3 regions of the Mesorhizobium sp. P160927 genome follow, and region 1 is predicted to be linked to each of the others. Evidence: predicted binding sites of a transcription regulator. Region 1 holds the regulator's gene; each other region holds the start of a gene.
What was found. The regulator LexA, encoded in region 1, represses DNA repair genes until DNA is damaged. The targets are predictions, from matches to a motif close to TGTTCNNNNTGTGTTCNG.

Region 1 (7,418 bases):
GGACTTTCGCGCGTTGCGCGTTCATGTAGCATAGGGCGTCGAGGGTGCAAGGGGCAGACCCGATGACTGGAAGAGGCCGGAGCTCGGATCGAAGCGAGGATGCCGCTGTCGGCGTCAGCGAGCGATCCCTTTTTGCGGCGCCTCCGACGATCCCACTGCCATCGCCGCTCGTGGCTGCGCCCGAAACCGGGCCGCTGCGGGCGGGTGGGCCGGCGCCGGCGCCGTCTCCTGCCGGGGGCAGGATCGTGCGCGTGCGCCGGCAAATCGGCCCGATATCCTTGCCTCGCCTGCGCCATGGCGTGGCCAAGGCGGCGGAGCTCGAACTCGACCGGGGCATCGCGTTCCTGCTGGTGCCGGTCTGTCTGACCGTTGGGGCGATCGCCTATTTCTCGCTGGCGTCCGAGCCCGACTTTGCAAAGCCCGTCGCGGTCGTGGTGCTGATGGCGGTCTGTGCCTTCGTCTCGCGTTCGTGGTCGAAAACCCATCTGTGTTTCATGGCAGTGCTGTTGTGCGCGCTGGGCTTACTCGCGGCGAAGGTCGAAACATGGCGAGCCGGAACCCGTATGCTGGGTTCGGAAATCTCCACGCAATTGACCGGCCGCGTGGTCTCGCTCGAAGAGATGGAGAGCGGCCGCATCCGGCTGACCATGGACGTGATTTCGACCGCGCGGCCGAAACTGCGCTATGCGCCGGAAAGGGTCCGGCTTTCCGCACGCAAGATACCGCCGGGAATGACCGCCGGCTCGCTCATCACAGGCTACGCCAAACTGTTGCCGCCGACCGGCCCGGTCCGGCCGGACAGTTACGACTTCTCTTTCGACAGTTATTTCGCCGGCATCGGCGGCAGCGGCTTCTTCCTCGGCAATCCGACGGTTGTTTCCCCCGCTGACGGTGAGATGCCGCTATCGGCTCGCCTTTTCTCAGGCGTTGAAAATGCCCGCGAAGCCATCGCCGACCACATCAGGGGCAGCGTCGGCGGCGCTGAAGGCGAGATCGCGGCGGCGCTGATCGTCGGCGTGCGCGCCGGCATACCCGATGAAATCAATGAAGCGATGCGGCGTACCGGCATCTATCACATCATCTCTATTTCGGGACTGCATATGGCGCTTGTGGCCGGCACCATCATGGGTCTGCTGCGTGGTGCCTTCGCACTGTTACCAGACTTTTCCGCGCGCCGGCCGGTGAAGAAATACGCCGCCGCCGCCGCACTGTTCTCGATCGCCGCCTATCTCATGATTTCCGGTGTCGTCGTTGCGGCCGAACGCAGCTTCATCATGTTGGCGGTGATGCTGATTGCCGTCTTCTTCGATCGCGCTGCGCTGACCATGCGCAATCTGGCGATCTCGGCGATCGCCGTCATCCTGGTCTCGCCGCACGAGGTCGTCGGCCCAAGCTTTCAGATGTCGTTCGCCGCGACCGCGGCCCTGGTTGGCGCTTATGCCGGCTGGGCCGATCACCGTGCGGGAAAGACCAGGCCACCGCCGCCAAAGCGATCCCTGCCCGGGCTCCTGACGCGAAAATTCCTGCTGGCGACAGGTGGATTGGCCATGACGTCCATTATCGCCGGCAGCGCCACGGCACTGTTTGCCATCTGGCATTTCCAGCGGGTATCGCCCCTCAGCCTGTTCGCCAATCTGGCCGTGATGCCGATCGTGTCGGTCGTGATGTTCCTGGCCGTCGCTAGCGCGCTGCTGATGCCATTCGGACTGGATTGGCCGGCTCTCTACCTCATGGGCAAGGGCCTGACGGCGATGATCGCCGTGTCGGCGTGGATATCGGAGCGCTCTCCGGTCGACGGAGTCGGGCTGATTTCGCAGCAATCCGTGCTGCTGGTCACCGTCGCGCTGGTTATCGCGACGATGGCGACGACCTGGCTGCGGCTCGCGGCGCTGCCATTCGCGCTCGCCGGCCTGTTGACTGTGTCGCACACGCGCGCGCCCGATGTGCTGATCTCGGAAGATGCGCGGCTGGTCGCGCTGCCGATCGGCAATGGCGAACTGGCCGTCAACCGGGAACGTCCGAACGAATTCGCAACCGACAACTGGAAGCGCGCTCTGATCTCCGAAACAATCGTCAAACCGGAAATGTTCGACAAGACAGACGGGCAATTCGACGTTGCCAGTCCCGCCGACCTGCCGCCGGGATCGCCCTTCTACTGCCGCGAAGGCCTGTGCCTTGCCAGGCACCCTTCCGGCGCGATCATTGCTTATGTCGAGGACCGCAAGACCACCTGGAAAGCCTGCGCTTTCGCTGACCTGATCATCGTGAACGACGCGACCGCCTATGACGCCTGCCACAATCCACTGGTTCTCGTCGTCACCAAACGGCAGCTCGCCCGCAAGGGAAGCGCTGCCGTCTTCTTCAATCCCCAGTCGGCCACGACCCGGGCCGGGATCGAATTCGCCGTCGACGGACCATACCGACCCTGGCACGAACAGCGAAAATTCTCACGCGAGGCGAGGGGGCTGCCGCCGTACAAAAAACCCGACAAGCCCGATGGAAAGCCGGCTCAGTAGCGCCTGATCAACCCGACCAGCTTGCCTTGTACCTTGACCCTGTCCGGCCCGAAAATGCGTGTTTCGTAGGCTGGATTGGCGGCCTCGAGCGCGATCGAAGCGCCTTTGCGGCGGAACCGCTTCAGCGTCGCTTCCTCCTCGTCGACCAGAGCCACGATAATTTCGCCCGGGCTTGCCGTGTCGGCATTGCGGATAATGACCGTGTCCCCATCGAAGATACCAGCCTCGATCATCGAGTCGCCCTTGACCTCCAGCGCATAGTGCTCGCCGCCCATGATCATGTCCGGCGGCACCGAGATCGAATGCGTCTGATGCTGGATTGCATCGATCGGCACACCGGCGGCGATACGGCCCATGACCGGGATGGACACGGCTGAAACCGCATCGTCGTCGTTGCCGGCCGCGGGCAGGCGCGAAGGCGCAGCGGCCGGCCTGATCTGGCGTCCGAGACTGCCTTGGCCAAGGCTGCCTTGGATGACACTTGGCGAGAACTTCTTTGCCGCATTGAGGCCCGGCGCGATCGAGTCCGGCAGCCGCAGCACTTCCAGCGCGCGCGCCCGATTGGGTAGCCGGCGAATGAAGCCGCGCTCCTCCAGCGCCGTGATCAGGCGATGGATCCCCGACTTGGAGGCAAGATCGAGTGCTTCCTTCATCTCGTCGAAGGAAGGCGGTATCCCGCTTTCCTTGAGCCGTTCGTGGATGAACATCAACAGTTCATGTTGCTTGCGTGTCAGCATGGCGGCCCCCAAGACATTGAACGAAAGGTTGAACCAGAATCGAAAAAACAAACCCAGAACAAACACTATCTGTTCCAGTTGTGTTCTGCAACCGTTTAAAGTTTAATGAATTTGTTAAGGGGTCTGAAGTTTTTTGCCCCCGCCGGCGTCAGCAACCGGTCCTTTCCGCGATCGGCAGGCACATTGAAATCGTTTGGTTAATGGCCTGTGGCCTATCCGCCGATGGAGCTGGCATCAGCCATCTGGAAGGCTTCTTCCCACGGGGTACCGTATATTTCATGGATCCATTATTCGCGGAACGAAACGAAACCAAAATGCCAACCATTGGTAGCTCCGGGCGGCCATGGACCCGGGCGTTCGGCGCACTCCGGCCAGCGCGTGCGAATAGGCGTCGCGGAAGCGCTGAAGTTATCCCGACCCCTTCAAGCTGCCGGCGCGGGCGGCGTATCTGGTCGCGCCGCTGTCTTCGCTATGAACATAGACGTGCAGTGTGTAGCCGATATGCGCCGTCATCAGCGCCTTGGCCCGTTCGACGTCACGATCGAGTGCCGCTTCCATGATCGCGGTATGGTGTTCGATCGCGATCGCTTCGCGCAACGCCTCCATTGCCTGTTCATAGCCGTCCTTGAGGCCGGCCGCGGCCCGCAATGTCGGCGCCAGACCAAGAAAGCGATGATGCCGGCGCAACTGATCCGAGATTGTCGAGCGGAACCGCAACAGCCAGTCGCATGTGGCGGCGCTCAGCAGCGCCGCATGGAAAGCCTCGTGGTTCTCATCCCATCTGTCGACGGCCGTGTCGGAGGGATCGTCGACCGCCGTCTTGCAACGCGAGAGCCGGTAGTGGGCAGTGACTACGGCATCCTCCCACTCCCTGCCGCCTTTTTCCATCAATTCGAGGAACAGGGGTATCTCGACCACCATTCTGGCGCGTGCCAGATCCTCCAGCTCGGCCCGCGACACCGGAGCCACGGCAAAACCACGATTGCTGATGGCGGTGACCAAGCGTTCGGCCTCGAGCCGCGACAGGGCTTCGCGCAACGGTGTCCAACCGACGCCATATGTGCCGCGCAGCGCACTCAGTTTGAGCGGGGCGCCGGGCATGAGGCGCGTGGTCAGGATGTCGCGCCGCAACAGCTGATAGGCGGCTTCCGTTTTTGTGGAACTCGTCTCATCCCGCATCGTGATCAATCCGTCGTCTGGCTAAAAGTATATATGATACTGGGTCACTACAACAATTATATATAATGTTTGACACAGACCGGCGGACTGACCATGATCGCGGAGCAGCCGCGTTTCCAAGCGGCCCTGATCAAATCTGGGAGGAAATGATGTTGAAGTCGAAATCCGCTTGGTTGTCGGGTTTGGCCCTGGCAGGCGCATTGATGGTCAGCGCCGGCAGTGCCGCGGCCGATCAGATCCGTATCGGCATTGCCAATTTCGGCGAGCACCCGCAATTGAACGCCGCCATAGCCGGCTTCAAGAAGGCGCTGACGGATAACGGCTTCGTCGAGGGCAAGGACGTCGTCTACACGGAGAGCCACACCAATTTCGATGCGTCGCTGGTGCCGCAGATGATCGCCAAGCTGCAGGCCGAGCAGCCCAAGCTGATCTACACCATCACCACGCCGGTCTCGCAGATCGCCAAGAAAGCGCTCGCGGGTTCCGGCATTCCGATCGTTTTTGCCGCGGTCACCGATCCGGTGGCGGCCAAGCTGGTGCCATCATGGGACGCCGGAGACGAAGGCATGACCGGCGCCAGCGATCTGCAGGACGTCGCCGCGGTGATGGCCTTCACCAAGAAGCTGCTGCCGAACGCCAAGCGCTTCGGCGTGCCTTATAATCCCGGTGAGGCCAATGACGTTGCCTTGGTCGAAAAGATCAAGGCGGCGGCACCGGCCGCCGGTTTCGAGGTGGTCGAGCTCGGCATCGACAACGTAAATGACATCCAGCAGCGTATCGCTTCGTTCGCCGGCAAGGCCGACGTGATCTACGGCCCGGCCTCGAACCTGATTCAGCCGGCGATCGCCGCTGTCTCAGCGGCCGCCCGCCAGGCCGGTATCCCGGTCGTCAACTCCGATGACAGCGCGGTCCGCAACGGCACCGTGCCGGCGAGCTTCGCGGTCAATTACACCCAGGTCGGCATCAACGCCGGCAACATCGCCGCCGAGATCCTCAAGGGCAAGGATCCCAAGACGATCGCGCCGTCGCGCCCGGCCTACAAGGACCACATGGCAACGATCTCGCGCAAGGCGATGGCCGCGTTCGGCGTCGAGATACCGGCTTCAATGGCCGATTGCGGCTGCATCGTCGACTAACATCGGAACTGCTGGGATGATGGCGTCGGCGCCATCATCCCGAGGTCACGGAGGAACGATGCTCGAGATACGATCCGCGCGCAAAGTGTTCTACAAAGGCCAGGCCGACGAGAAGGTCGCGCTGGACGGTCTCAGCCTGTCCTTGGCCACGGGAGAGTTCGGGGTCGTCATCGGCTCAAACGGGGCCGGCAAGAGCAGCATGCTCAACGCCATTTCTGGTGCTCTTGTGCTGGATTCCGGCAAGATCCTGATCAATGGCGCGGATGTGACAGGGATGCCGGTGCACAAGCGTGCCGAAAGATTGGCGCGCGTCTTCCAGGATCCGATGCGCGGCACCGCCGCCAGCATGACCGTGGCGGAGAACATGCTGCTGGCCGACCTGCGCAGTCAAAAACGCACGCTGCGGCAGGGGTTGAACGCCACACGGCTGGCGTCCTACAAGGAGCGCCTGTCGATATTGGGCCTCGGCCTTGAAAACCGTCTCGATACCCGTGTCGACCTGCTCTCGGGCGGGCAGCGGCAGTCGCTGTCGCTGATCATGGCTGTCGGAGGATCGCCGGATCTGCTGCTGCTCGACGAGCATACGGCAGCGCTCGATCCGCGCACGGCCGAGATCGTCATGCGCGCGACGGTGCGCGCCGTCAATGCGCTGAAGCTGACCACCCTGATGGTGACCCACAACATGCAACACGCCGTCGACCATGGCAGCCGGGTGATCATGCTCGATGCCGGCCGGGTGCTCCTGGAAGTCACAGGGCAGGAGAAGGCGAGGGTCACGGTTGTCGATCTGATCGGCCATTTCTCCGTCAAGACCGATCGCATGTTGCTGGCGAGTTGATCATCATGGGTTTTGTTGGGGACGTTCTCGCCAGCTTCGTCGCGATCATGCCGGTCACCCTGGCGCAAAGCCTGATCCTGGCCTTTGTCGTGCTCGGGATCATGATCCCGTTTCGCATGCTGAATTTTCCCGATCTCACCAGCGAAGGCGCTTTTCCGCTGGGCGGCTGCGTCTGCGGCGTTCTCCTTGCCGCCGGCGCATCGCCGCTGATGGGCATCGCCGCCGCCCTTGTCGCCGGCTTCGCGGCGGGCTGCTGCACCGCCTTCATCCATCTGCGCTTCCGCATCCACACGCTGCTTGCGGGCATCCTGATGATGACGATGCTCTACAGCATCAACCTTCGCATCATGGGCAAGTCCAACCTGTCGGTCTTCGGTTCGCCCTCGGTGTTCGACTGGGTGCCGTTCGCGCGGCCGGGTTTCCCCGCCAGCAAGATCGTCGTCGCGGGTCTCCTCGCGCTTGTCGCCTTCATGCTGCTCTACATGTTCTTCAGGACCGAGAAGGGGACTGCCGTCCGCGCCGTGGGCGCCAATCCTGACATGGCCGAGGCGCAAGGCATCAATGTCTGGGCCGCGACCATAGGCGGTGTCGGGCTGGCCAGCGCTTTTTCGGCGTCAAGCGGTGCGCTGATGGTGCAGTCGCAAGGGTTCGCCGACGTCAATATGGGCCTGGGAATTCTCATCAACGGCCTTGCCGCGCTGATGATCGGCGAAGCCGTCGTCGGCAAGCAAACGGTCTGGCGGCAACTGCTGGCGCCCTTCGCCGGCGCGATCATCTACTACCAGCTGGTGTCGTTCTGCCTTGCGGCCGGCATGCCGCCGCCTGACCTGAAGCTTGCGACGGGCCTGTTCGTGCTGGCCATGCTTGCCTTGCCCAGCCTCAAGCGCAGCCGGGGGTACGCACCGGTTCGCGAAGCTATTCGTGAGTAGCCCGGCGTGAATCACCAAGGCGGAAATAACCAGGGCGTGAATAACCAGGAAATGTACAAATGATGCGTGCAACGCTCGATCTC
Region 2 (7,418 bases), 1.2 Mb from region 1:
TGTTCTGGACCGGCAAGCGAGGCCTGGAGCTCGGCCTCGTCGATGCGCTGGGCGACATGCGCACGGTGCTGAAGACCCGCTTCGGGCCGAAGACCCAGCTCAGGCTGGTGGCGGCGCCGCGCGGTTTGTTCGGCCGCTTCGGCCTGTTCGGCTCGAGCAAGGGCTTTTCGGCGCCCGATATCGCCGCGGCTGCCGCCAGCGGCGTCATCGATGCGGCGGAAGAGCGCGCATCGTGGGCGCGCTTCGGGCTTTGAAAAAGCCATGAAAGCGTCTAGCATGGTTGCCCGAAAGACCCGACCGGCCGGTCTTACCGGCCCAGCGTGGTAGGAGCTTGACATGCCGCAGATCATTTTCTTCGCCGTCGTCGGCGTCGCCGCCTATTTCGGCTACCGCACCTTCGTGCGCGAGGCTGAACGCGTGACGGCCAAGGTGCGGCGTACCGAAAAACAGGCGGCCAACGGCGCGATGGGAACGCTGGTCAAGGATCCGCGGACCGGCGAATACCGGCTGGCCAAGGACTGACCCTCATTTTACTCGCAATCGAGACCGCGGAATCCGGTCAGCGTGTCCGGACATGGGCCGCACCCGCCAAGATAAACCTAGCTTTGCACGTCACCGGCAGGCGCGCCGATGGCTATCATCTCATCGACAGCCTGGCTGTGTTCACGCGCTTTGGCGACAGGATCGAGATCGCGCCGGCCGACGCCGATGAGTTCAGCGTGTCCGGACGCTTTGCGGCGGACGTGCCGCTCGATGGCGGCAATCTGGTGCTGAAGGCTCGCGACGCCTTGCGGCAGGCCGCCGGCGTTCGGAGCACGCCGCCCGTATGCATCAGGCTCGAAAAGAACCTTCCGGTCGCATCCGGCGTGGGCGGAGGTTCGAGCGATGCGGCAGCCGTGCTGCGCGGGCTGACCGAGAGCTGGGGGCTAGAGCTCGATAGCGTTGAGCTGGCGCGGATCGGTCTTTCGCTCGGCGCCGATGTGCCGATGTGCCTGGCGGCAAAGCCGCTGATCGCGCGCGGCATCGGCGAGGAACTGTCGATAGTGCCGGATTTTTCGGCACTGGGTCTCGTGCTGGTCAATCCGGGCGTTCCGGTCTCGACGTCGGAAATCTTCGCCGCGCTTTCCCATCGCGATAGTGAGCCGCTGCCGCCGCTGCCGCGCAGTATCGATTTTCACAGCCTGCGCAACTGGCTGGAAATCACCCGCAACGATCTCGAGCAGCCAGCCCTTACGATGCAGCCCGCCATAGGCAGGGCGCTTTCATGGCTTGATAAGGCCGGATCGGGCTTTTCACGAATGTCCGGATCGGGTGGGACGTGCTTCGGCCTGTTCGAGACCGGCAATGTCGCCAAGCGCGCGGCGGCCGAGATCCGCAGCCGCCAGCCCGACTGGTTCGTCGCGGCAACGCGCAGCATGGCGTCGGAGGCTGGGCGAGATGGCCAGAATTGACGAGAGCCGTGCCTTCATTCCGGTGCGCATCGCGGTGCTGACTGTTTCCGACACACGCAGCCTTGCCGACGACAAATCCGGCCAGACACTGGTCGATCGCATCACCAAGGCCGGCCACATCCTGGCCACCCGCGATATCGTCACCGACGACCGCGAAAGAATCCGCGACACCGTTCTGGCATGGTCGCGGGACAAGGCCATCGACGTCGTGATCACCACTGGCGGAACCGGTTTTACCGGACGCGATGTGACGCCCGAGGCGCTGGAGCCGATCTTCGAAAAGCGCATGGACGGCTTTTCGGAAGTGTTCCACCGCATTTCCTATGACAAGATCGGCACCTCGACGATCCAGAGCCGGGCGACCGGCGGTGTCGTCAACGCCACCTTCGTCTTTGTGCTGCCGGGCTCGCCCGGCGCCTGCAAGGACGCCTGGGACGGCATCCTCGAGCCACAGCTCGACTACCGGCACATGCCCTGTAACTTCGTCGAGATCATGCCGCGCCTGGACGAACATCTGCGGCGCGGCAAATCGGCCCCGTAAAAGCCTCCAGCACCTCCTGCATCACCGCGCGGATCACTTCGTGCAGCCCATCCGGGTTCGAAAGCAGAATGTCTTTGACGGCAGCGATGGCGGATTTATCTTCGGTCTTGGTCATGGTGGCGTTCCTTCGCGGGAATCAGGTGACGTTGAACATCACCAGCCTGCCATGAACGCCCTCTCTCAGCGAATTTGCAGAACTCTCAGCACACTACCGGCGGCGCTTGTACCTGGGCGGCGCCGCCCAGATCTCGGCGTCGAGTTTCTTTGTCGCCAGACCTCGTGCCAACGCCTCGGCGCTGCCGGCATTCTTGGACAGAGATGCCGCCTGTCGCTTGCTGATTACCAGTCCGTCGGCGAGCGCGCGGTTCGCGGAAAAGACCCGGGCCAGGAACGGTGGACGGCTGCCCCGCGCCCGCGAGAACCGGGCCGCCATTGTCTGCCTAGCCGTATGGGCGAGGACGGCGTCGATCCAGCCCTCCACCAGCCTCGCACCCGGCTCGAGAAACAGCAGCCAGTCACCCTTTGCCTGGCGGATGCCGGCGGCGATGCCGCCGCTCCCCACATAGTGGCAGCCGGCATGCTCGGCGACGCGATGCGTCTGGTCGCTGGAGCCGGTGTCGCAGACGACGACCTCGCGCACCACGCCCTCGACCGCGCCGCCAATCAGCGTCGACAGCGTACGGGCGAGCCCCTCCTCGTCATTGTGCGTTTCAATCAGAACACTGAGCATGATTAGCCGAATACCGGAAAGCGTCGATCGGCGCCAGTTTTCGCGGCGCACCATAGAAAGTTCTTGATTTGTTCTCATCGACGAAATAGGAATAATTTCATGAGCAGAGCGATTCGACACAACATGAACAGTCCTTGGGAGCGGGCGAAGATGGAACCGATCATGCGCGCCGACATTGCAGCCTTCGGAGCAGGACGAGCCGAAATGGCCAATGCAATGATCGAGCAGAGCGGCATGCGGGTCCGTCCGGACCGCAACCGCGGCCGGTCGGCAGGCATCAATCCGTCCGGCCGGTTCGAACCTGTCAGCCGGCATGTCTTCGACGACGGCTGGAGTTCGCTGGAGGAACTTCCTCCCTTCAAGACCGAGGTGCAGGTGGAAAAGCCGCGCACCATCATCACCCGCAACGAATTGCCCGACATCTCCTTCGACCGGTCGATCAATCCCTATCGCGGCTGCGAACACGGTTGCGTCTATTGCTTCGCGCGGCCGACGCACTCGTTCATGGGCCTGTCGCCGGGCCTGGACTTCGAATCCAAGTTGTTCGCCAAGCCCGACGCGGCACGCCTGCTCGACAAGGAATTGTCAAAGGATGGCTACCAGCCGCGCACCATCGCCATCGGCACCAACACCGATCCCTATCAGCCGATCGAGAAGCAGTACCGGATCATGCGCGAAATCCTCGAAGTGCTGGAGGCGCGCGGCCACCCGGTCGGCATCGTCACCAAATCAGCCCTGGTCGTGCGCGACATCGACATTCTGTCGCGCATGGCGGAGCGGGGCTTGGCCAAAGTGGCGCTGTCGGTGACGACGCTTGACCGCATGCTGGCCAGGACGATGGAGCCTCGCGCATCGACGCCGACCAAGCGGCTGGAGGCGATCAGGCAGCTTTCGGATGCCGGTATCCCCGCCTCGGTGATGGTGGCGCCGATCATTCCGGGCCTGACCGACCAGGAGATGGAACGCGTCCTCGATTCGGCGCACCATGCCGGGGCGCGCGAGGCTGGCTACGTGGTGCTGCGCCTGCCGCTGGAGGTCAGCCCGATCTTCAAGGACTGGCTGCTGCGCCACTATCCCGACCGCTACCGCCACGTCATGTCGCTGATCCGTTCGATGCGCGACGGCAAGGACTACGATTCGGAATGGGGCAAGCGCATGAAGGGCGCCGGACCCTATGCCTGGCAGATCGGCCGGCGCTTCGAAATCACCGCCAAGCGGCTCGGCCTCAATGCCGAGCGGCGTACGCTGCGGACCGACCAGTTCGTCGCTGCCGGCAAGGACCAGGAGCAGTTGATGCTGCTCTGAACCGAAAATCGCCTCGGCTGTTCATTGCCGCCGTGGCAAAGAAATCCCGTCCGGCCTGCCCCGGCCTGCAGACGGTGCCCTCCCGGTCCGGCGCCCCACCCGACCCGGAGGGACTTGCGGAGAATCGGAGCCGATGCGAACCTCGCCGCAACATGGCTCGCGCGCGTTCTGATTCTCCGCCTCTCTTCGAAATCGTCGAGAAACCCGATTTCTCCTTCGAGACGAAGGCGATGGCCGATGGTTTGTGGCCGGTCGCGGGGATGGACGAAGCCGGCCGCGGCCCGCTCGCGGGTCCTGTGGTCGCGGCGGCAGTGGTGCTCGACCCCGCCAATATTCCCGAGGGTCTCGACGATTCCAAGCGGCTTAGCCACTTGCAGCGCGAAGCGCTGTTCCTGCACATCATCGGCTCCGCTCTCGGCGTCTCGATGGCGTCGATCAGCGCCGAGGGCATCGATGGCAGCAACATCCTCAAGGCGAGCCTCGAAGCGATGCGCCGCGCACTGGTCGGGCTGCCGGTGCAGGCTAAGCTCGCGCTCGCGGATGGGCGCGACGTGCCGCCGGGGTTGCCCTGCGAGGGGCGCGCGCTGATCAAGGGCGACCAGCGCTCCCAGTCGATCGCCGCGGCCTCGATCGTCGCCAAGGTCATGCGCGACCGCATGATGCGCGGCTGCGGCAATCATCACGACCGCTACGGCTTCGAAGTCCATATGGGCTACGCCACGGTCCGGCACCGCACGGCGATCGAGGCGCATGGGCCAGTGGCTCGACTGCATCGCTCCTCGTTTGCGCCGTTCCGACTGGGCGGGACGGATGTGGTTGAGGAAGAGAGCTTGGCCGGGCTGGAGTAAGGCGACGGCAGTGGTAATGCCGATCTTGCCCACGAGGGCGGAGATTGGCCGCTTTGACGCGCCGCTTTCTCCCAACAAAAAAAGCCGCCAGGTTGCCCGGGCGGCTTCATGTCAGCGACTGAAGAACGCTCAGTTCAGCTTGGCCTTCACGTCCTGCAGCGCGGACCTGAACAGGTCGGCTCCGGCCTTGGCGTCAACCTTGGCGGCGAGCAATGCGCGAGCCGCCTCGACGGCTATGTCGACGGCGCTGGCGCGCACTTCGGCAACCGCGTCACGCTCGGCTTGGCCGATCTTCTGCTCGGCAAGCGCGGTGCGCCTGGCAACGTAATCCTCGGTCTTCTTGTGGGCGTCAGCGGCCAGCAATTCGGCCTCGCGCTTGGCGGCCGCTACAATGTCGGCGGCCTCCTGCTCGGCTTCCTTGCGCTTCTTCTTGTATTGGCCGAGCAGTTGCTGGGCTTCGTCGCGCAGCTTGCGGGCCTCGTCGAGCTCACTGCTGATCCTGGCGGCGCGGGCGTCGAGCGCCTTGGCGATCATGCCGGGCACCTTGATGTAGACGGCGATGGCCAGGAAGATGATCAGGGCAATCGTGGCCCAGAGCGTTGCGAGAGATGTAGCGTCCATGATGCGCTCCTCACCGGGCCACGGATTTGACCGCGGCCGCGATCTCGGCCTTGCTGGCCTTGCCGCCAACGAGTGCCTCGACGATCGCCGAAGCGGTATCCTCGGCGATGCTGCCGACTTCCTTCATGGCATTGGCCTTGATGGAAGAAATGCGTGCCTCGGCCTCGCCAAGCTTCTCATCGAGCGCGGCCTCGATTTTCTTGCGCGCGGTGTCGGCTTCCGCCTTGGCCGCATCGTTGGCCTGCTGGCCGATCGAGTTCGCGTTCTTCTTGGCTTCCGCCAGTTCCTGCTCGTAAGCGGCAACGGCGGCGTCGGCCTCGCCCTTCAACTTGGCTGCCTGGTCGAGATCCTGGCTGATGCGGTCGTTGCGGACATCGATGATGCCCCCGACGCGCGGCATCACGACCCGCTTCAGGAAGAGGTAGAACAGCCCGAACGTGATCGCCAGCCACAGAAGCTGCGACGGAAACGTCTCCGGATTGAATGGCGGAAACGTGCCGTGCGCTTCGGCAGGCACGCTGGTGCCGGAATGCGTGTCGCCTCCGGTCGCAGCGTGGCTGGTGTCAGCTGATGGCGCGGACTCTTGCGCGAAGGCAGATGTCACGAACATGGACTATCCCCAGATATCAGGCCCGCCGCTTGCGCGGCCGGCCTGTCCAATCTTCTCAGTACTCAGCCGAACAGGGCCAGAAGTGCGATGAGAAGCGAGAAGATGCCCAGAGCTTCGGTCACGGCGAAGCCGAAGATCAGGCGGCCGAACTGGCCGTCGGCAGCCGACGGATTGCGCAGCGCGCCCGAGAGGTAGCTGCCGAAGATGTTGCCCAGGCCAATGCCCGCGCCACCCATGCCCAGGCAAGCGATGCCGGCGCCGATGTACTTTGCTGCTTCTGCGTCCATTTGTTCAACTCCTTTGGATCTGAAATTCCGTTGCGATTTCCATCCGGCGCCAGTGTTGGAAACCCTTGGGCCGGAAACTCTTGGGGCCTTAGTGCCCGGGATGCAGGGCGTCGTTGAGATACATGCAGGTCAATACCGCGAAGACGTAGGCCTGCAGGAAGGCGACCAGCAATTCAAGCGCCGTCAGCGCCACCGCCATGGCCAGCGGCAGGACCGAGCCCGCGACGCCGACCGCGCCGAGTGCGGAGAGGCTGACGACGAAGCCGGAGAACACCTTGAGCGTGATGTGGCCCGCCAACATGTTGGCGAACAGACGAACCGAGAGGCTGACCGGGCGCGACACGAAGGAAATGACTTCGATCAACACAACCAGCGGCAGCAGGAACACCGGCACGCCATGCGGCACGAACAGTTTCAGGAAACCGAAACCATGCTTCATGAACCCGTAGACCACCACGGTTCCGATCACCAATGCGGCGAGACCGAAAGTGACGATGATGTGGCTGGTGACGGTGAAGAAATAGGGGAACAGGCCGAGCAGATTGGCGACCAGCACGAACATGAACAGCGAGAACACGAAGGGGAAGAACTTCATGCCCTGCGTGCCGGCGGCGTCGCGCAGCATGTTGCCGACGAACTCATAGGCCATCTCGGAGACCGACTGCAGCCGGCCGGGGACCAGGCTGCGGCTCGACGTCGTCAGCAGCAGGAAGGCCGCCGCAACGACCACGGTCGCGACCATGAACAGTGCGGAATTCGTGAAAGACAGGTCGTAGCCGCCGATATTAATCGGAACCAGCTTGATGATATGGAACTGGTGGATCGGATCGACCTTGTCAGCTGCCACGTTCTAACCCCGTCAATGCCGCGTACGGCCAAATTTATCATTGCCGCGCGAGAGCGGCTATTTGCTGTTGTCCCGGTCAGGGCGCGATTTGTTGCCCTGTCCGAATTCCGCCACAACGCCAGCTGAACGCATGACATTGAGCACGCCGGCGCCAAAGCCAAGCAGCAGGAAAACGATC
Region 3 (7,418 bases), 370 kb from region 1:
CCTGCATTTCCTGTCCAATGCCGCCACCGACGCGTACGAAAAGGCGCGGGAAACGGTGCGCCGTTTCCTCAACGCGCCAAGCACCGATAACATCGTCTTCACCTCCAACACGACGTCGGCCATCAACACCGTCGCCTATGGCTATGGCATGCCCAATATCGCCGAGGGCGATGAGATCGTGCTGTCGATCATGGAGCACCATTCCAACATCGTGCCCTGGCACTTCATCCGCGAGCGGCAGGGCGCCAAGCTGGTCTGGGTGCCGGTTGACGATCTCGGCGTCTTCCATATCGAGGAATTCGAGAAACGGCTGACCAGCCGCACCAAGCTCGTCGCCATCACGCAAATGTCGAACGCGCTGGGCACGGTGACACCGATCAAGGAGATCGTGCGCATCGCGCATGCGCGTGGAATTCCGGTGCTTGTCGACGGCAGCCAGAGCGCGGTGCACATGGCCGTGGACGTCCAGGATCTCGATTGCGATTTCTTCGTCTTCACCGGCCACAAGGTCTATGGTCCCTCGGGCATCGGTGTGCTCTACGGCAAGAAGGATAGTCTCGCCGGCATGCGGCCCTTCATGGGCGGCGGCGAGATGATCGAGGAGGTGACGGAAGACATCGTCACCTACAACGACCCGCCGCATCGCTTCGAGGCCGGCACGCCGCCGATCGTCCAGGCGATCGGGTTGGGCGCCGCGCTCGACTACATGGACTCTGTCGGTCGTGAGCGCATCGCCGCGCATGAGGAAGACCTCAAGACCTACGCCCACGAACGCCTGCGCGCCATCAACTCGCTGCGCATCTTTGGCGACGCACCCGGCAAGGGCGCCATCATCTCCTTCGAACTAAGGGGTATTCATGCTCATGACGTGTCGATGGTGATAGATAGGCAAGGCGTGGCGGTCCGTGCCGGCACCCATTGCGCCCAGCCGCTGTTGAAACGCTTTGGCGTAACCTCCACATGCAGGGCATCGTTCGGCATGTATAATACCAGGGCCGAAGTCGACGCTTTGGCCGAGGCGCTTGAAAAAGCGCGCAAATTCTTCGGATGACGACCATGGATGATGTGAGCACCACCACCGAAGCTACGCCGGAAGCCGCCGGCAACAGCGTCGTTTCCGCCTCGGCCATCCCCGCCGATGAGCTGGCACGGCTGACCGACGACATCGTCTCGGCGCTGAAGACGGTCTACGACCCGGAAATCCCGGCCGATATCTACGAGCTTGGCCTCGTCTACAAGATCGACGTCGAGGACGACCGCTCGGTCAAGATCGACATGACGCTGACCGCGCCCGGCTGCCCTGTGGCCGGCGAAATGCCTGGCTGGGTGGAAAATGCCGTCGGCGCCGTCGAGGGCGTCTCCGGCGTCGAGGTCAATATGACCTTCGACCCGCCCTGGACGCCCGACCGCATGTCGGAAGAGGCGCAGGTGGCGGTGGGCTGGTACTAGCGCCGAACCTGGCACACTTGCGCCAGTGGTAAAACTTCACCATTTTAGGTGAGGAATCATTCGGCAGGCCTTGAACCTGCATGGAATGGAGAAGGAAAACATGGGACGCTTTGCCGTCATCACGATGACCGATAAGGCCGCCGACCGGGTGCGCGAGATCGTCGCCACGCGCGAAAACGCGCATGGCATCCGCCTTGGCATCAAGAAGGGCGGCTGCGCCGGCATGGAATATACGGTCGACCTGGTGACCGACCCCAACACCAAGGACGACCATATCGAGCGCGATGGCGCCCATGTCTATGTGGCGCCGGAAGCCGCCCTTTTCCTGTTCGGCACCGAGATGGATTTCGAGCAGACGACGTTGCGCACCGGCTTCACCTTCCACAACCCTAACCAGAGTTCGGCCTGCGGCTGCGGCGAATCCGTCGAACTGAAGCCGGCCGATCTCAAAGCGCTGGCCGAGGCGCGCGCCACGGCCTGAAGCGCGGCCAGCGCACCATTGTATAATTTGCCGGTGTCAGAATTTGATGGCTTTTGAGGCGAATTTCCATGGACAGCCAAATCGTACCACTGGTTTTCGCATCGCTATTAATAATGGCGTTTGCCTATTTCGCGTACCACCGTGTTTACCGATACGCTAAGCGTAATCTATTTTTGGACATGAATTTGAGTAACAGAGAGATACGGATGTCTCTTGATTTACATATATTGTGTAAACCTATACCAGTAAATATTATGCTCATGTACGTTGCGTTCGAGTTGTGTATTCCAGCCGTTACCGGTTTGTTTGGAATTTACGCGTTCAAGGCAGATAGAATCGATATGGCTGTACTGCTTGGAATTTCAACCATTTTTGGTTTGATAGCCGCTTTTGGCGGGCTCTACAGGATGATCAAAGCGCTCTAGGAACATGATTCTTCTTGTAGTGGAAATCGCTACTCAACCCACATGCCGGTCCGCTTGTGCCAGTCGGCGATCGATTCCTCGGGATAGACCTCGAACACCTTGTCGCTCGGTCCGACATCAGGCTCGACCCAGTTCGCCTTGTATTTCAGCATCAGATGCACCTTCTCCGGCGGCTTGGGCAGGTCGATGTCGATCGCCGACGCGAAGGGATGCACCAGCTCTGGCCAGGTTGGGTCGTAGAGCCAGAGCGCCGACCCGCATTTGCGGCAAAAATTGCGCTCCCCGGTCGAGATCTCGCAGTGGGGATGCTCGTCATCCTCGATCTCGGCGCGATAGACGCCGAGATTGCTCTTGCCTCTGATGTTCAGCGTGTCGTTGACGGCGCCGAGATTGATGGCGAAGCCGCCGCCGCCCTGCTGCTTGCGACAGATCGAGCAGTAGCACAGCATGAATGGCACGGGTGTGTGGCTTTCCACCTCGAAACGCACGGCGCCGCAGCGACAGGACCCCTTGAGCAGCACAGGCATGGCAAAAACTCCGACAGGATAGTCACAACCTGTCAGCATGATTTTGGTTGCGGCGATGACAAGGCCAAATGCCGGTGACATGATCGCGGCATGGACAATGAGCGCATAGCAGAACTGTTCGACGGCCTCGGTCCGGTCAGCATCCGAAAACTATTCGGCGGCAAGGGCATCTATTTCGACGGCGTCATCGTCGCCATCGTGCTGCGCGGCGAATTGCTGCTGAAAGCCGACGAGCAGAGCGCATCGGAGTTCCAAGCCGCGGGCTGCCGGCAATGGACCTACACCGGCTCTCGCCACGGCAAGCTTGTCGCAATGCCCTATTGGAGCATTCCCGACAGCGCTTTCGACGATCCCGACGAAATGACGGTGTGGGCGCGACGCGCCTATGAGGCTGGGCGGCGGGCGGGGAAGTAGGCTCCCGCCAGCGCGAGGCCACCCCCTCATCCGGCCGCTTCGCGGCCACCTTCTCCCCGCCGGGAGAAGAGGTTTGCGTTGAAGCTGCAAGCTCCTCTCCCCTCGGGGAGAGGTCGGATTGCCCCGAATTGCTCCCGGTAATTCGACCTTGGCAAACCGGATGAGGGGGGACTTTCTTGGCAGACCCTACAGCGCCTTGGCGATCTCAGCCGCCAGCCTTGCATTGTTCTCGACCAGCGCGATGTTGGTCTTCAGGCTGCGGCCGCCGGTGAGTTCGAGGATTTTTCCCAGCAGGAACGGCGTCACGGCCTTGCCGGTGACGTTGAGGGCTTCGGCCGCCTTTTGGGCGGCTTCGATGTAGCCCGCCATTTCTTCAGCGGGGATTTCGTGGGATTCCGGCACGGGATTGGCAATCAGCATGCCGCCGCCCGAGCCCAGAGCGAGGCGTGTCCGGTAGAAATGCGCGATATCTTCCGGTCTGTGCAAGGTCAATGGCGCCCGGAACGGTGACTGCCGCGACCAGAAGGCCGGCATCGTCTCGCAGCCATGGCCGACCACGGGCACGCCGCGGGTCTCCAACACTTCCAGCGTCTTTTCGATGTCGAGGATCGCCTTGGCGCCGGCCGAGACGACGATGACCGGTGTACGCGCCAATTCATCGAGGTCGGCCGAGATGTCGAAGCTCTTTTCCGCCCCCTTGTGCACGCCGCCAATGCCGCCGGTGGCGAACACCTTTATCCCGACCATATCAGCGGCGATCATGGTAGCGGCGACGGTGGTGCCACCGGTGCGGCCTTGCGCGACGGCGAAGCCGAGATCGGCGCGCGACAGCTTCATGGCGTCACCGGTCATCGCCAGCGATTCGCGTTCGCCGTCCGAAAGCCCGATCTTGATGCGGCCGTTGACCACCGCGATGGTTGCAGGCACCGCGCCGCCGTCAGAGATGATCTTTTCGACATTGGCCGCCATGGCGCCATTGTCGGGGTAGGGCATGCCATGGGTGATGATGGTACTTTCGAGCGCCACCACCGGGCGCCCGGCGGCCAGGGCCTGCGCCACCGGTACGTGGATATCGATGAAGGGGCGAGCGGTCTCTGGCGTCATTCTCTGATCTCCAATCCGGAGTGCGGCGCATCCATCAGGAAAGCGTGGCTTCGATGCGCGTTATGAATTTGCCGGTCTCATGCCACTTCCCTGGCATCCGGCACAAGGGCCAGCGCTTCCGCGAAGCTCGCCGCGGTGAATTCGGGCACTGCATTGGCGCTTTCGATGGCCAGCGTTGCCGCGGCGACGCCCTCGCGCACGGCCTGGCGCAGTGGCAGGCCGCGCAGCAGTGCTGCGACCGTCGCACCTGCCAGCGCGTCGCCGGCGCCGGTGACATCGGCGACTTTTCTGGGGACAGGCGGCAGGATCGAAAAGGCGCCTGCCTCGTCGAAACCCAGCACAGGGCCGTTACCGGCCGTGACCACGCCGCGGGCAAGGCCGCTGCACCGCAACCCATCGACCATTTCCCGCTCGGCGGCCCCTGCATTGACGCCTGCCAGCACGACGGCCTCTCGCCGGTTCATGAAGAGCTGGGCCAGCCCGCCGAGAACCGGTATCAGCCGCGTTACCTTCGCCGGCGAAATCGCGATGGCGAAAACCGGTTTGCCGGCGGCGAGCGACAGCAGCCGCTCCAGGGCGGCCGACGGCAAATTGGCGTCGCACAGGATGGCATCGGCGGCGGCCACCTCCTGGCGTATCTTGGAACGCCTGATCTGTTTGGGAAAAGCCAGGTCATACAGCGCCATGTCGGCAAAGCCGACGATCAATTCGCCCTCGCGATCGATCAATGCCGTGTAGCTCGGCGTGGTACGGTCGAGGAACACCGCCGAAAGATCAGCGATGCCTGCCTCGGCGATGGCCCGTGAAACCGTATCGGCCGACGCATCGCCGCCCCGCATCGACAACAGGGAGGCCGACACGCCGCGCCGCACCATGCTGCGCAACGCATTGAAGACGCCCCCGCCGACATCCTCGCGCATCGTGCCGGGGTTGGAGGCGGCCGGCACGTAGGGACCGTACACCTGGCCACGCCGGTCGATATGGGCGCCGCCCACGGCTAGTATCTTCGGGGATTTCACCATGGCGGCGATATGACCTTTGTTGTTGCAGCCGCACAAGCGCTAGAGTGCGCGACAGAGCTCCGCATGCGGGTCGGCGATTCGGCCGGGCGATACGATCGAGCCGTCTGGCCCAATGCGCAGCCCGTTCATGCCCGGGATTGCGAGACAAAAAAAGAACAAATCGCAATATCGCTTGTTTTTCAGTTGGTTGTCACCCCTTGCCAAATGAGAACAAAAAAGGTACAAAATGGCAGGGATTACGGATTGTCCGGCCTTCATTGACGACCAAGGGGTGATGTATCATGGCTCAGAATTCTTTGCGGCTGGTAGAGGATAAGGCAGTGGACAAATCAAAGGCTCTGGATGCGGCGCTGTCGCAAATCGAGCGGGCTTTCGGCAAGGGCTCGATCATGCGGCTCGGCGCCAACGAGCAGGTCGTCGAGATCGAGACGGTGCCGACCGGCTCGCTCGGTCTCGACATCGCGCTCGGCGTCGGTGGCTTGCCGCGCGGCCGTATCATCGAGATCTATGGGCCGGAAAGCTCCGGTAAGACGACCCTGGCCCTGCACACCGTGGCTGAAGCCCAGAAGAAGGGCGGCATCTGCGCCTTCGTCGATGCCGAACACGCGCTCGATCCGGTCTACGCCCGCAAGCTCGGCGTCGATCTTGAAAACCTGCTGATCTCGCAGCCCGACACCGGCGAGCAGGCGCTGGAGATTTGCGACACGCTGGTGCGTTCCGGCGCCATCGACGTGCTGGTGGTCGATTCGGTGGCGGCGCTGACGCCGCGTGCCGAGATCGAGGGCGAGATGGGCGATTCGCTGCCGGGCCTGCAGGCCCGCCTGATGAGCCAGGCGTTGCGCAAGCTGACCGCCTCGATCTCGCGCTCCAACACCATGGTCATCTTCATCAATCAGATTCGCATGAAGATCGGCGTCATGTTCGGTTCGCCCGAAACCACGACCGGCGGCAACGCACTGAAATTCTACGCTTCGGTTCGCCTTGACATCCGCCGTATCGGCTCGGTCAAGGATCGCGACGAGGTCGTCGGCAACCAAACCCGCGTCAAGGTGGTCAAGAACAAGCTGGCGCCGCCCTTCAAGGTGGTCGAGTTCGACATCATGTATGGCGAGGGCGTCTCCAAGACCGGCGAACTGGTCGATCTTGGCGTCAAGGCCGGCGTGGTCGAGAAATCGGGCGCCTGGTTCTCCTACAATTCGCAACGTCTCGGCCAGGGCCGCGAGAATGCGAAACTGTTCCTGCGCGACAATCCCGACACCGCGCGCGAGATCGAGCTGGCGCTCAGGCAGAATGCCGGATTGATCGCCGAAAAATTCCTCGAAAATGGTGGCTCCGAGGGCAATGGCGACGACGGTTTTGAGGACGAAGCCGGCGCGATGTAGGCAACGGCCGGAGTTTGGCCATAAATCCAGCCTATTACCCGATGCTTAAGTAACAGAGTTCTGTAGTAACGCGTTCCAAACCGCCGGCCATCGCGCTGGCGGTTTTCGTTTGGGCGGCCCCGCAAGTGCCGGTGCAAAGCGCGAATTGGCTTAATTCCGTGTTTCTGGACAGGGTCAAGAGCTACGGCTAAAAGGCCAACTCCATCTTCTAGAAAATACAGAGCCATCTCCCGCCGGTCCGGCCGGCGGCTCTCTTGAAAAGGCAGTATCCATGAGTGGCGTCAACGAGATCCGGTCGACCTTTCTCGACTATTTCCGCAAGGAGGGCCACGAGGTCGTGGCCTCGAGCCCGCTGGTGCCGCGCAACGATCCGACATTGATGTTCACCAATGCCGGCATGGTGCAGTTCAAGAACGTCTTCACCGGTTTGGAGAAGCGACCCTATTCGCGTGCCACCACAGCTCAGAAAAGCGTTCGCGCCGGCGGCAAGCACAACGATCTCGACAATGTCGGCTATACCGCGCGCCACCTGACCTTCTTCGAGATGCTGGGCAATTTCTCTTTCGGCGATTACTTCAAGGAGCGTGCCATCGAGCTTGCCTGGAACCTCATCA

Region 2: a site for LexA is predicted at 2,781-2,798, ahead of AC3CB8_RS14275 (PA0069 family radical SAM protein). Genes of this name have one in related genera too.
Region 3: a site for LexA is predicted at 5,629-5,646, ahead of recA (recombinase RecA). Genes of this name have one in related genera too.

Annotation. Positions count from the first base shown of each region.
Region 1 covers NZ_JBYMDW010000001.1:4,122,766-4,130,183, reverse strand. The annotation lists gene AC3CB8_RS20185 (ComEC/Rec2 family competence protein) at 63-2,516, shown strand; gene lexA (transcriptional repressor LexA) at 2,510-3,253, opposite strand; gene AC3CB8_RS20175 (GntR family transcriptional regulator) at 3,662-4,432, opposite strand; gene AC3CB8_RS20170 (ABC transporter substrate-binding protein) at 4,582-5,568, shown strand; gene AC3CB8_RS20165 (ABC transporter ATP-binding protein) at 5,627-6,406, shown strand; gene AC3CB8_RS20160 (ABC transporter permease) at 6,412-7,335, shown strand; gene kynU (kynureninase) at 7,398-7,418, shown strand, end outside.
Region 2 covers NZ_JBYMDW010000001.1:2,972,046-2,979,463, reverse strand. The annotation lists gene AC3CB8_RS14305 (S49 family peptidase) at 1-254, shown strand, start outside; gene AC3CB8_RS14300 (membrane protein) at 337-522, shown strand; gene AC3CB8_RS14295 (4-(cytidine 5'-diphospho)-2-C-methyl-D-erythritol kinase) at 528-1,451, shown strand; gene moaB (molybdenum cofactor biosynthesis protein B) at 1,438-1,992, shown strand; gene AC3CB8_RS14285 (hypothetical protein) at 1,943-2,107, opposite strand; gene AC3CB8_RS14280 (glycosyltransferase) at 2,201-2,722, opposite strand; gene AC3CB8_RS14275 (PA0069 family radical SAM protein) at 2,873-4,027, shown strand; gene rnhB (ribonuclease HII) at 4,180-4,875, shown strand; gene AC3CB8_RS14265 (F0F1 ATP synthase subunit B) at 5,005-5,496, opposite strand; gene AC3CB8_RS14260 (F0F1 ATP synthase subunit B) at 5,507-6,106, opposite strand; gene AC3CB8_RS14255 (F0F1 ATP synthase subunit C) at 6,169-6,393, opposite strand; gene AC3CB8_RS14250 (F0F1 ATP synthase subunit A) at 6,482-7,240, opposite strand; gene AC3CB8_RS14245 (AtpZ/AtpI family protein) at 7,298-7,418, opposite strand, start outside.
Region 3 covers NZ_JBYMDW010000001.1:3,753,002-3,760,419, forward strand. The annotation lists gene AC3CB8_RS18180 (cysteine desulfurase) at 1-1,051, shown strand, start outside; gene AC3CB8_RS18185 (SUF system Fe-S cluster assembly protein) at 1,057-1,449, shown strand; gene sufA (Fe-S cluster assembly scaffold SufA) at 1,550-1,930, shown strand; gene AC3CB8_RS18195 (GFA family protein) at 2,385-2,882, opposite strand; gene AC3CB8_RS18200 (TfoX/Sxy family protein) at 2,973-3,296, shown strand; gene AC3CB8_RS18205 (pseudouridine-5'-phosphate glycosidase) at 3,483-4,400, opposite strand; gene AC3CB8_RS18210 (carbohydrate kinase family protein) at 4,478-5,422, opposite strand; gene recA (recombinase RecA) at 5,704-6,804, shown strand; gene alaS (alanine--tRNA ligase) at 7,076-7,418, shown strand, end outside.